One region of the Parajatrophihabitans canadensis genome, then DNA from elsewhere that is predicted to be linked to it. Evidence: riboswitches for the same ligand, from Rfam matches in the RefSeq annotation. Region 1 holds a riboswitch; the other holds the start of a gene.
What was found. A riboswitch is a leader RNA that binds a small molecule or an ion and turns the genes downstream of it on or off. The one in region 1 is predicted to bind cobalamin.
Positions count from the first base shown of each region.

Region 2: another riboswitch for cobalamin. It lies ahead of cobN (cobaltochelatase subunit CobN); the one in region 1 lies ahead of bluB (5,6-dimethylbenzimidazole synthase).

Region 1 covers NZ_CM132445.1:2,582,327-2,587,732, reverse strand. The annotation lists gene ACSMXN_RS12580 (M20/M25/M40 family metallo-hydrolase) at 1-1,192, shown strand, start outside; gene ACSMXN_RS12575 (DUF5703 family protein) at 1,238-1,468, opposite strand; gene bluB (5,6-dimethylbenzimidazole synthase) at 1,582-2,220, opposite strand; cobalamin riboswitch at 2,310-2,504, opposite strand; gene ACSMXN_RS12565 (AAA family ATPase) at 2,572-4,443, opposite strand; gene ACSMXN_RS12560 (aldo/keto reductase) at 4,521-5,406, opposite strand, start outside.
Region 2 covers NZ_CM132445.1:2,996,642-3,002,047, forward strand. The annotation lists gene cobN (cobaltochelatase subunit CobN) at 1-2,190, opposite strand, end outside; cobalamin riboswitch at 2,229-2,394, opposite strand; gene ACSMXN_RS14530 (nitrite/sulfite reductase) at 2,440-3,645, shown strand; gene ACSMXN_RS14535 (precorrin-8X methylmutase) at 3,642-4,268, shown strand; gene cobJ (precorrin-3B C(17)-methyltransferase) at 4,312-5,406, shown strand, end outside.

The sequences.
Region 1 (5,406 bases):
CGAGGTCGGCATCGAATCGGTCATCCTTGAATCCGAGCCCGGCCGTGCATCAACCATCGCGCGGATCAAGGGGACGGACCCGAATCGTAAGCCGCTGTTGATCCACGGCCATCTCGACGTCGTTCCGGCCGAGAAATCGGAATGGTCGGTTGACCCGTTCGCAGGCGAGGTGAAGGACAACTATGTCTGGGGCCGGGGCGCCGTGGATATGAAGAATATGGACGCGATGACGCTTGCCGTGGTCAGGGATTGGTCGCGGCGAGGCATCCAACCGGACCGCGACATCGTCCTCGCCTTCGTATCGGACGAAGAAGCCGGCGGCCTCAAAGGTGCGCACTGGCTGGTCGACAATCATCCTGACTACTTCGCCGACTGCACCGAAGCGATTAGCGAGGTCGGCGGGTTCTCGGTGACAGTTGGGGGCGACCTGCGTCTATATCTGATCCAAACCGCTGAAAAGGGCATCGGGTGGCTCAAGTTGCGCGCAGAGGGGCGACCGGGGCACGGCTCCATGGTGCACGGTGATAATGCCGTAACGGCTCTCGCGCGCGCGGTCACTCGAATCGGGGAGCACGAGTTTCCCGTCCACCTGACTCCGACTGTTCGCGAGTTTTTGAGTCGAATCGCCACCGTGACCGGGTTGCCGATCGATCCCGACGATCCAGGTTCGGCTTTGCCGCAACTCGGCGGTATGGCGCGGATGATTGGTGCATCCCTCCGCAATACGGCGAACCCGACGATGTTGTCCGCGGGATACAAGGCCAACGTCATTCCGTCTTCGGCGGAGGCGACAATTGATGCGCGTTTCCTGCCTGGCCATGAACCGGAGTTGTTCGAGACGATTGATGCGATCATCGCCTCGGCCGCCACGCCTGGCACCTCGATATCCAGGGAGTTCGTCACCAAGGACATAGCAGTCGAGACCGAGTTCGACGGCGAGATCGTCGATGCCATGGCGGCGGCGTTGAAGGCCGAGGACCCGTCCGCGATCGCGGTGCCTTACCTGATGTCGGGCGGCACGGACGCCAAGTCGTTTTCGCAACTCGGTATCCGAAACTTCGGCTTTTCGCCGTTGCTCTTGCCTGCCGATCTTGACTTTTCGTCACTGTTCCACGGCATCGACGAGCGCGTGCCCGTGGATGCGCTGCAGTTTGGCGTGCGCGTTCTCGATCGGTTCCTGAAAGCGTGCTGAGCCACGTTCGTAGCGGTTGGCAGGCCAGCGCCAGCTGAACCCGGGTTAGGCGATCAGACCCGGCATCGGCAGGGCATCAGCCAAGCGGCGTTTACGTCTGAGCAGGATCTGACGGGAGCCGTCCTCGTATTTGCGGACTCGAGCGAGTTCCCAGCCGCCATATTCGGCGTGTAACGCCAGCCGCACCGCCGCGTTCACCCTCGTGACATCGGAGGGGATGCGCAGCGGTGCGTACTCCCAGTCTGGATCAGAGTCCGCCCTGTTCTCTGTCGGCATCCCGCAATTGTGCCTCTAGATGTCATCGAAATCAGCACCCGGGAGCGGATCTGAGCCCACTTTGCCAAAATATGCGGGGATCGGACCGCGCCGATGCGCGCGGTGGCCGTGCCTCAGATCGTTCCATCAGATCGGATGCCATAGCAGTCGTTGTGGATCGCATCGGCAAGCGGTCGACGAGCACGCCAGCCGTGCCGTTCCAGATCGGGAATGGTGGCGAGCTCAGACACGGGACCCACACACAGCCATGCCACCGGGCGTATTTGCGTCGGAATCTTCAACAGGCGCTGCAGAAATTCCTCCCGGTAAAAGGAGACCCAGCCGAGACCGAGTCCTTCTGCCGTCGCTGCCAGCCACAGGTTCTGAATCGCCAAACAGGTGGAATACAAGCCCGCATCGGCAATTGCGTGCCGTCCCAAGATCGCCGGACCACCCCGTTCAGAGTCGTACGTGACGACGATGCCAACGCTCGAGTCCATGATCCCTTCTATCTTGATTCGGCTGAAGGTTCGCTGCTGCACCGTTGTCAACGACTGCTCGAAAACGCGCTTCTCCTCTGATACATGCGCCTTGAAGGCCCGTCGCAATTCCTGGCTACGGACGATGACGAAATCCCACGGCTGAGTCAGGCCCACGCTCGGCGCTGAGTGCGCTGCCCCCAAGACGCGCCGCAGGCTGTCAGGATCGAGTGGCGCACCCGTGAACTCGGCTCGTACGTCGCGCCGGCGCTCGATCGCGTCATAGACGTCCATAAGTGGGCGCAGCGCAGCTCGCGCTTGTGTTGTGTTGTCAGTCCGTTGTGGCGTCGATGTCATGGCAGGCTCCCGCATCCGGCCGCCGAGGCGGCATTCTGAGCGAGGCCGGTCTTCGGACTTCCGGATCGCTGTCGCGAGATCGCCTTCCCAGGCCGTTGAGCCCAGTGACTGCGCAAAGCGCGTGATCTCTGACTAGCCGGTTACCGCAGCGGGCCCTGTGCCGGAGTCGCACCGGCTTTCCGATTCTCCCCGGACGGGGCACCTCGCAGGTATTGCCAAATGGCACCCTAGCCTTCGAGCTGCGATCACAAAGCTGCGGCCATCATCCTCGCCGTAGCGAAGGCCGGTTCAGCCGAGGAAATCGCGTAAGGCGGTTCGTCGCGGCTTTGATCCGATGTCGTGGACAGCGCGGGCCACCGCTGGCCCCGCGCCATGGACGATTGACAGATGCCGCTGCGCCCGCGTCAGTGCCGTGTACACCAACGGACGGGACAACATCCGGCCACCTTCGGGCGGCAGCACCACGATCACCGCACCGAATTCCGAGCCCTGTGCGCGATGGACAGTGATGGCCCAACCGTGACTGATGTCGGCGAGCACCTTGCCGGTAACCTCGGCCGGCCCGGATCCGAAATCTATCGTCACGACCTTGTCGGCGACCTTGGTCACCACTCCGACCTCGCCATTCGCAAACCCTGTCGGCGTCACCTCGAGGTGGTTGGCGGTGGCGACCACCCGATCTCCCACATCGAATCGACCGAACAGCTGTTTAGACACGGGTGGATTCAGTTTCGCCTTGAGGGCCGCGTTGAGGGCGATCGTGCCGGCGGGACCTTTGTGTACCGGCGTCACGACCTGTATCTGCTCGGTTTTGATACCGAGCGCCCGGGGGATCGAGTCCGTCATGAGCTGTACGACGCGGTGCGCGCATTCGGCAGAGCCACGCGCTGGGACGATGACCACCTCCCGATCTGGCGAATCTACGGCTGGCAGATCACCTTCACGGACTGCGGTGGCCAGGCGCGCGATCGCGCCGCCCGCGTCCTGCCGGTAAAGCGTCGTAAGTTCAACGACAGGGACGACGGCCGAGGCAATCAGGTCAGCGAGCACCTGGCCAGGCCCGATTGACGGTAACTGGGCAGCATCGCCGACGATCATCAGGTGGGTACCGTCCGCGCACGCACGCAGCAGCGCGGCGGCGAGTTCCACATCTAGCATCGAGGCCTCATCAACGACGACAAGATCCTGATCGAGCGGCCAGTCAGGTCCGCGCGAAAAGCCGGCTGAGAAATCGACGATAGCGCTGGTGCCGTCCGTACCCGTTGTCGCACGCGGCTGAACGCCGAGCAGACGGTGAATCGTTGTGGCCTCCGCATCGCAGAGCTCGGCCAGGCGCTTGGCCGCGCGTCCGGTCGGCGCCGCCAGAGCCACCGATTTTCCGATCCGTTCCGCTTCACGGACGACCGTCGCCACAGTGCGGCTCTTTCCCGTTCCCGGGCCACCGGTCAACACGCTGACACCGTGGTCAAGGGCGTTGTCGACGGCAGAGCGCTGGACCGAGTCGAGCGCATCAGGATCAATGACCTCAGACTTTCGCCGCTTGCCGGCACGCGCCTTTCCGATAAGTGCGGCGGTATCAGTAAGTCGATGAATCGCCTCGGCAATCGCGCGTTCGGCCTCGGCATACCGTTTGAGAGCCAGTTGAGAATCGACCACCGAATCTAGGGCCTCGACGACCTCACCGGCGCACGCATCGGCGATGGCTTTAGCCGGATCGGCAACTCGGTGAAGTTCTAGATCCACCGTGACTTGCTCTACCGTGCTGACGGTGTGGCCCTCGCGAGCGGCCTGGCTGAGCGACCAGCCGACGAGCGCGCGTGAGCGTCGGGGATCGCCTTGCAGTACACCGGGAATCGCTGCGCGCCCGAGGGCGTCGGCGTCGGCGACCTCTACTCCGGTGAGCTGGAGCAAGCGCCAGGGGTCATCCTTGAGCAACCGCTCCGCCCCTGGGCCAAAGGTTTCCACCAGCCTTCCAGCCAATCTCGCGGGTAGCCCCGCGGCGAGCAGCAAGGCGACGAGGTCATAGGCCGGCTGGGCAGCGATGAAGGCGGAGAAAAGTCGGCCGGCTCGCAACTTACCGACTCTGGGCAGCGTCGACAGAGCCTCGGCAGTCACATCGTCGGGTGTCCGGATGTCCGCATCGGCGAGCGCGGCTGCCAACGTCGAGCCCAGGCCTTGCCACAATCCGGCTGCACAGAAAGCTGCGAAGACCCGTTCGTCCGTACGGCCCGGCTCGGTCAGCGGAGGTCCTCGGGATAGCCGACGACGGGTGCCGATACATCATCGAGTGCGAGGCGAATCTCGAGCGGGAGCTCGACCGACAGGGATTGGAGCGCCGCGGTGAGTTGACCCAGCGTCCGCGCGCCGACGATCGGGGCGGTAACTGCGGGCCGCCCACGCAACCATGAAAGCGCCACCGTAATCGGCGAGGTTGCGAGCCCGTCTGCGGCGATAGCTACGGCTTCGACAATTCCGACCGCCCGCGGCTCGGAATAGCTGGCCAGATTGCGACCCTGCGCCGCGCCCCGAGAATCCGCGGGCACGCCGTCGCGGTATTTTCCGGTCAGCACGCCGCCGCCGAGCGGTGAGAAGGGCAGAATGCCGATACCCAAATCTGTACAGGCCGGCACTACCTCCCGCTCGATCCCACGATCGAGCAAGGAGTAACGGACCTGGTTCGAAATTACTGGCGCCCGTCCTGGCACTGCCCGTTGCCAGGTGGCCGCCTGTGCGGTGCGCCAGCCCGAGTAGTTGGAAACCCCCGCATAGCGTGCCTTGCCCGAAGACACGGCTGCATCCAAGGCGGACATCGTCTCCTCGGCGGGAACCGTGGGGTCGACAGTGTGAACCTGCCAGAGATCGAGGTAGTCGACACCGAGATTGGTCAGTGATTCATCCAGACGTCGCAGCAGGGCGCCGCGCGAGGCATCAATGTGGACTTCATCGCCGGTGCGGGTAATGCCGGCCTTCGACGCGATGACGAGATCGCTGCGCGGTACGACATCGGCGATCAACTCGCCGAGAATGCGCTCTGACTTACCCGAACCGTAAGACACTGAGGTGTCCACGAACGTGCCGCCGGCATCGTGGAAGGCAACAAGGATCGCGGCTGCCTCATCGGCA
Region 2 (5,406 bases), 410 kb from region 1:
CAATGAACGCGCCTGCGCTTCGAACGCATCGGTGATCTCGCTGCTTTCAGCACCTTCGGTGTGGCCGAGGGCCTCTCGCAGGCCCGGCAGCGCTTGCGCCTCACCTGCCCACATCTGCCGGGCGCGAAGCATTGCCAGAACCAGGTTGACCCGTGCTTCACCCTGTGGCGCAACGCCGAGGATATGCAAGCCGTCGCGGATCTGTGCGTCCTTGATCTCGCAGAGCCAACCATCAACGTGCAGCAACAGATCGTCGAACTCGGCATCGTGCGGCCGGTCGGTCAGCCCGAGATCGTGATCAAGTTTAGCCGCCTGAAGCAAGGTCCAGATCTGCGCTCGGATCGCCGGCAACTTCGCAGGATCCATCGCCGCGATCTGGGCGTGCTCGTCAAGCAGTTGTTCCAGCCGGGCCATGTCGCCATAACTCTCGGCTCTGGCCATCGGAGGCACGAGGTGGTCAACCAGCGTGGCGTGCACCCGACGTTTTGCCTGGGTGCCCTCGCCGGGGTCGTTGACCAGAAACGGATAGACCAACGGCAGGTTCCCGATCGCGGCGTCGGGTCCGCAGGACGCCGACATGCCCGCATTCTTACCCGGTAGCCACTCAAGATTGCCGTGCTTGCCGACATGCACCATCGCGTCCGCACCAAACTCACTGGCAAGCCAGTGATAGGCGGCCAGGTAATGATGGCTCGGCGGCAGGTCTGGATCGTGATAGATCGCGATGGGATTGGCGCCGAAACCTCGCGGCGGCTGCACCATGATCACGACGTTGCCCGCCCGCAGCGCCGCGAGCACGATCTCACCCTCGGGCTGTTGACTTCGATCGACGAACAGATCACCCGGGGCCGGACCCCAGTGTTCTTCGATCCGCGCCCGCAGATCGGCTGGAAGCGTACTGAAGAAGGCCTGATACTTCGCCGCGGACAACCGAACCGGGTTGCCCGATAGCTGATCTTCAGTCAGCCAATTCTCGTCCTGGCCGCCAGCAGCGATGAGCGCGTGGATCAGGGCATCACCGTCGCCAGCCGTGACGCCCGGCAACGCCGCCTCGCCGGTCTCGGGCCCGATGTCATAACCCGCTGAACGCATCGCCGCCAGCAAGGCCACCGCCGAAGCGGGCGTATCCAAACCCACCGCGTTACCGATGCGCGCATGTTTGGTGGGATAGGCCGACAGCATCAGCACAATTCGTCGCTCAGCCGGCGGCAAGTGCCGCAGGCGAGCATGCTTCACGGCGATACCGGCCACCCGCGCGGCACGTTCGTGATCGGCAACATAGGACGTCAGCCCGTCCGGCCCAACCTCCTTGAACGAGAACGGGACGGTGATCAGCCGGCCGTCGAATTCCGGAATGGCGATCTGCGTCGCGGCATCGAGGGGAGACAACCCCTCGCCGCTGTCCTCCCATACCGCTCGCGAGGAGGTCAGACAAAGCCCTTGCAGGATCGGAACGTCCAGCGCCGCCAGCGCGCCGACGTCCCAGTCCTCATCTGAGCCGCCCGCGCCTACGTCGGCGGGCTTGCTACCGCCCGCGGCGAGGACCGTTACCACCAGCGCGTCAGCCCTGCCCAGTGTGTGCATGAGCTCTGGTTCGGAAACCCGAAGCGAAGAGCAGTAGATCGGCATTGGTAGGCCGCCTGCGTCCTCGATCGCGTCGCACAGCGTATGCACGAAGCCGGTGTTTCCAGCCAGCTGGTGAGCGCGGTAGAACAGCACCGCGACGACGGGACGGTCGACGGCGATGTCGTCGACCGAAGAATTCGGACGCTCCAACGCGCCCCAGGTCGGCGTCTGCGCGGGAGGTTCGAAGCCGAACCCGGTAAGCAAGACTGCATCCGACAGAAAGTTGTAAAGCTGGCCCAGATTCTGGCTGCCGCCCTGGGCGAGGTAGACGTGCGTCTCGGCCACCAAACCACCGGCAACCGTGGACAGCTCCATCAGCTCCGCATCAGGTGCCTGCTCGCCACCGAGCACCACAACGGGCAGACCGGACGCGAGCACCCTGTCCAGGCCGTCCTCCCAGGCTCGCCGACCACCGAGAATCCGAACTACTACGACCTCGGCACCCTGCAACAACTCATCGAGTGCGCCCGGCAGGACTCGTGCCGGATTGGCCAGCCGGTAGTCGGCCCCGCTTTCCCGGGCGCTCAGCAGATCGGTATCGGATGTCGACAACAGCAGAATCACGGGCAGTACTCCAAGCTCTGGCGAGGTCCGCGCCCCGGTGAGTTTTTGCTGCGACAGAGAGTTCCTGGCTTCGGAGCACCCGATTTCGGGCTATTTCACTCTCCGTGACAGTGGCGGGACCGCACCGGATTCACACCGGTTTCCTGCACATGACGCTGCATCTTTCGTCCACAAGCGTCCCACACCGTCTCGGGCAGCACCGCGCCGCTCTGAAACATCCACATTGGGCCGCGCCGTACGATCCCCCTCATGGCCGAGACCCGACTGCGCAGCGATGCCTGCCCAGGCGCGCTCACTGTGCACGTGGCTGCAGACGGCGGGTTGGCCCGGGTTCGATTGCCCGGTGGGCTGATCACGGCAGCGGCGCTACGGGTGCTGGCAACGGCCGCCTCCGACTTGGGCGATGGCGAACTCGAACTGACCTCCCGGGGCAATATCCAGCTCCGTGGCCTCGCTCCAGGTGCGGAATTCGACCTCGGTGAGCGTATTGCGGCAGTGGGGCTGCTCCCGTCGCCATCGCATGAGCGCGTACGCAACATCGTCGCTTCGCCGTTGGCTGGAATCGACCGGCCAGACATCCCGAGCACTGGTCAAACGACCGAGCTCGCGGAGCTGGCGCAGGAGCTGGACCGCAAGCTGTGCGCCGAACCGATGCTGGCCGAACTGCCGGGTCGGTTCCTGTTCGGCCTCGATGATGGCCGCGGCGACATCCTCGCCCTCGAGCCGGACCTCACTGCGTTTGCGAGTACCCCAGGCCGGTTTCAAATCTGGCAGCCGCACGCAGATCGAGGCTGCGAGGTGCCGGTCGAAGGCGTCACCGACACGCTGGTGGCCGGCGCACTGATGTTTCTGCAGGAACGCAAGGCAACAAACTCGAAGGCTTGGCGCATCAGTGAGCTCCCGGACTCAGCGCGGCACGTGACTGACCGGCTCATCGCTGAGTTCGGTGCGTCGCCCGCGGCCGGCACGCGCGGACCGCTGTTCGCCGGCGTACCGGCAGGCACAGCCGAACCAGCAGGCATTGTCGAACAGCCGGATGGACGTTCGGCCCTGGTGGTTCTGGCACCGCTGGGTCGGCTCTCCGGCCAGCAGGTCCATTTTCTCGCGAGCAAGGCAGGCAGCCGAGGACTACGCATCACCCCGTGGCGCAGCGTCGTCGTGCCTGATCTGGTCGACGTGGGCTCGGTTGCCCAAGCGGCGGCTGAGTTCGGACTTGGCGTCGACACGGACTCGCCCTGGTATCACATCAGCACCTGCGCCGGGCGTCCTGGTTGTGCAAAGGCATTGGCCGACGTGCGCGCGGATGCCATCGCCGAGCTGGAACGATCGGGCACACCGCAATACACCGTGAGGTGGAGCGGTTGCGAACGACAATGCGGTCGCCCCCGACATACCGCAGTTCATCTAATTGCGACCGGCAACGGTTACCGACGAATGGAAAACGGAATTTCGTGATCGAGTACATCCGCGATGGATCAGAGATCTATCGCCAATCCTTCGCCACCATTCGCCGGGAAGCTGATTTGAGCGGCGTGGCCGCCGACCTGTCACCCATCGTCGTACGGATGATTCACGCCTGTGGAATGGTCGATCTGCCCGCCGACGTTGGGTACTCCCCCGGTGTTGTTAGCGCGGCCCGATCGGCCTTGCGCTCCGGAGCACCCATCCTGTGCGATGCGAAAATGGTCGCCAGCGGCATAACGAGATCACGATTACCCGCCGACAACGAGATCATCTGCACTCTCGACGAGCAATCCGTCCCCGAACTGGCCAAGCGCACTGGTACCACTCGTTCGGCGGCCGCGATGGATCTGTGGGGCCAGCGGATGGCCGGCGCGGTCGTGGCAATCGGCAACGCACCGACTGCCCTGTTCCATCTACTGGAGCTTGTCGAGGCCGGTGCCCCGAGACCGGCCGCGGTAATCGGCATACCAGTGGGGTTCATCGGAGCCGCCGAATCCAAGCAGGCACTCGAGCGCAACGTGCTCGGTCTGGAATATCTCGTGGTTCACGGACGCCGAGGTGGTAGCGCCATCACCGTCGCCGCCGTCAACGCAATCGCAAGCGAGACTGAGTGAGCGACGTAGCGAGCGCCAGCGAGCGAGAAGCGGAGCGGAGCGAATGGGCAGCCCGATGATCGAATTCGGCAAGCTCTACGGAGTGGGATTGGGGCCCGGTGACCCTGAACTGGTAACGATCAAGGCCGCTCGCCTGATTGGCCAGGCTGATGTCGTGGCGTTTCATTCAGCACGACACGGCCGATCCATTGCCCGCGGCATAGCCGAACCGTACCTGCGCGCCGGCCAGATCGAGGAACAGCTGACATACCCCGTCACCACCGAGACCACCGATCATCCTGGCGGCTACACCGGCGCGATGGCCGACTTCTACACCGACGCTGCCCAGCGATTGGCGACTCATCTCGAAGCCGGTCGCGATGTGGTGTTGCTGGCCGAGGGCGACCCGCTGTTCTTTTCCTCATACATGCACATGCACAAACGACTGGCAGGTCGATTCGAGACATACATCGTTCCGGGAATCACCTCAGTGAGCGCAGCCAGTGCAGCAGCTGGCACACCACTTGTCGAAGCCGACGAGGTGCTGACCGTCTTGCCTGGCACCTTGCCCCCGGAGATTCTTGCCGAGCGGCTCCGAACGACTGATGCCGCAGCAATCATGAAGGTCAGCCGGGGTTTCGCCGGAATCCAGGCTGCACTGCGCGAAGCCGGACGACTTGACGATGCGATCTACGTCGAACGAGCCTCGACTGTCGCCGAACGAAGCGGCCCCGCGGCCGATGTAGATCCGGACTCGGTGCCGTACATGGGCATCGTCATCGTTCCCGGACCAATCGCCGCGTCGGGACCGACAGTGCATTCCACTGCCAGCAGTGTCGATCTGTCGGCGGCGGTCTCGAACACCACCCAGCCAGAAACCGCCGCTACTGAAACGGATCAGCATCCCATCGGACGAGTCGATGTCGTGGGGCTCGGGCCTGCCGGCCGAGATTGGCTCACTCCGCAAGCCCAACTCGCGCTGGCGTCGGCAGAACATATCGTCGGCTACGGGCCATATGTCGATCGGGTTGCGGTAAATCCTCGACAGCATCGGCACTCCAGCGACAACAAGGTGGAATCCGAGCGCGCCGAGTTCGCCCTGGATCTCGCCCGCCGCGGATCGCGCGTCGCAGTGGTTTCATCTGGTGATCCCGGCGTC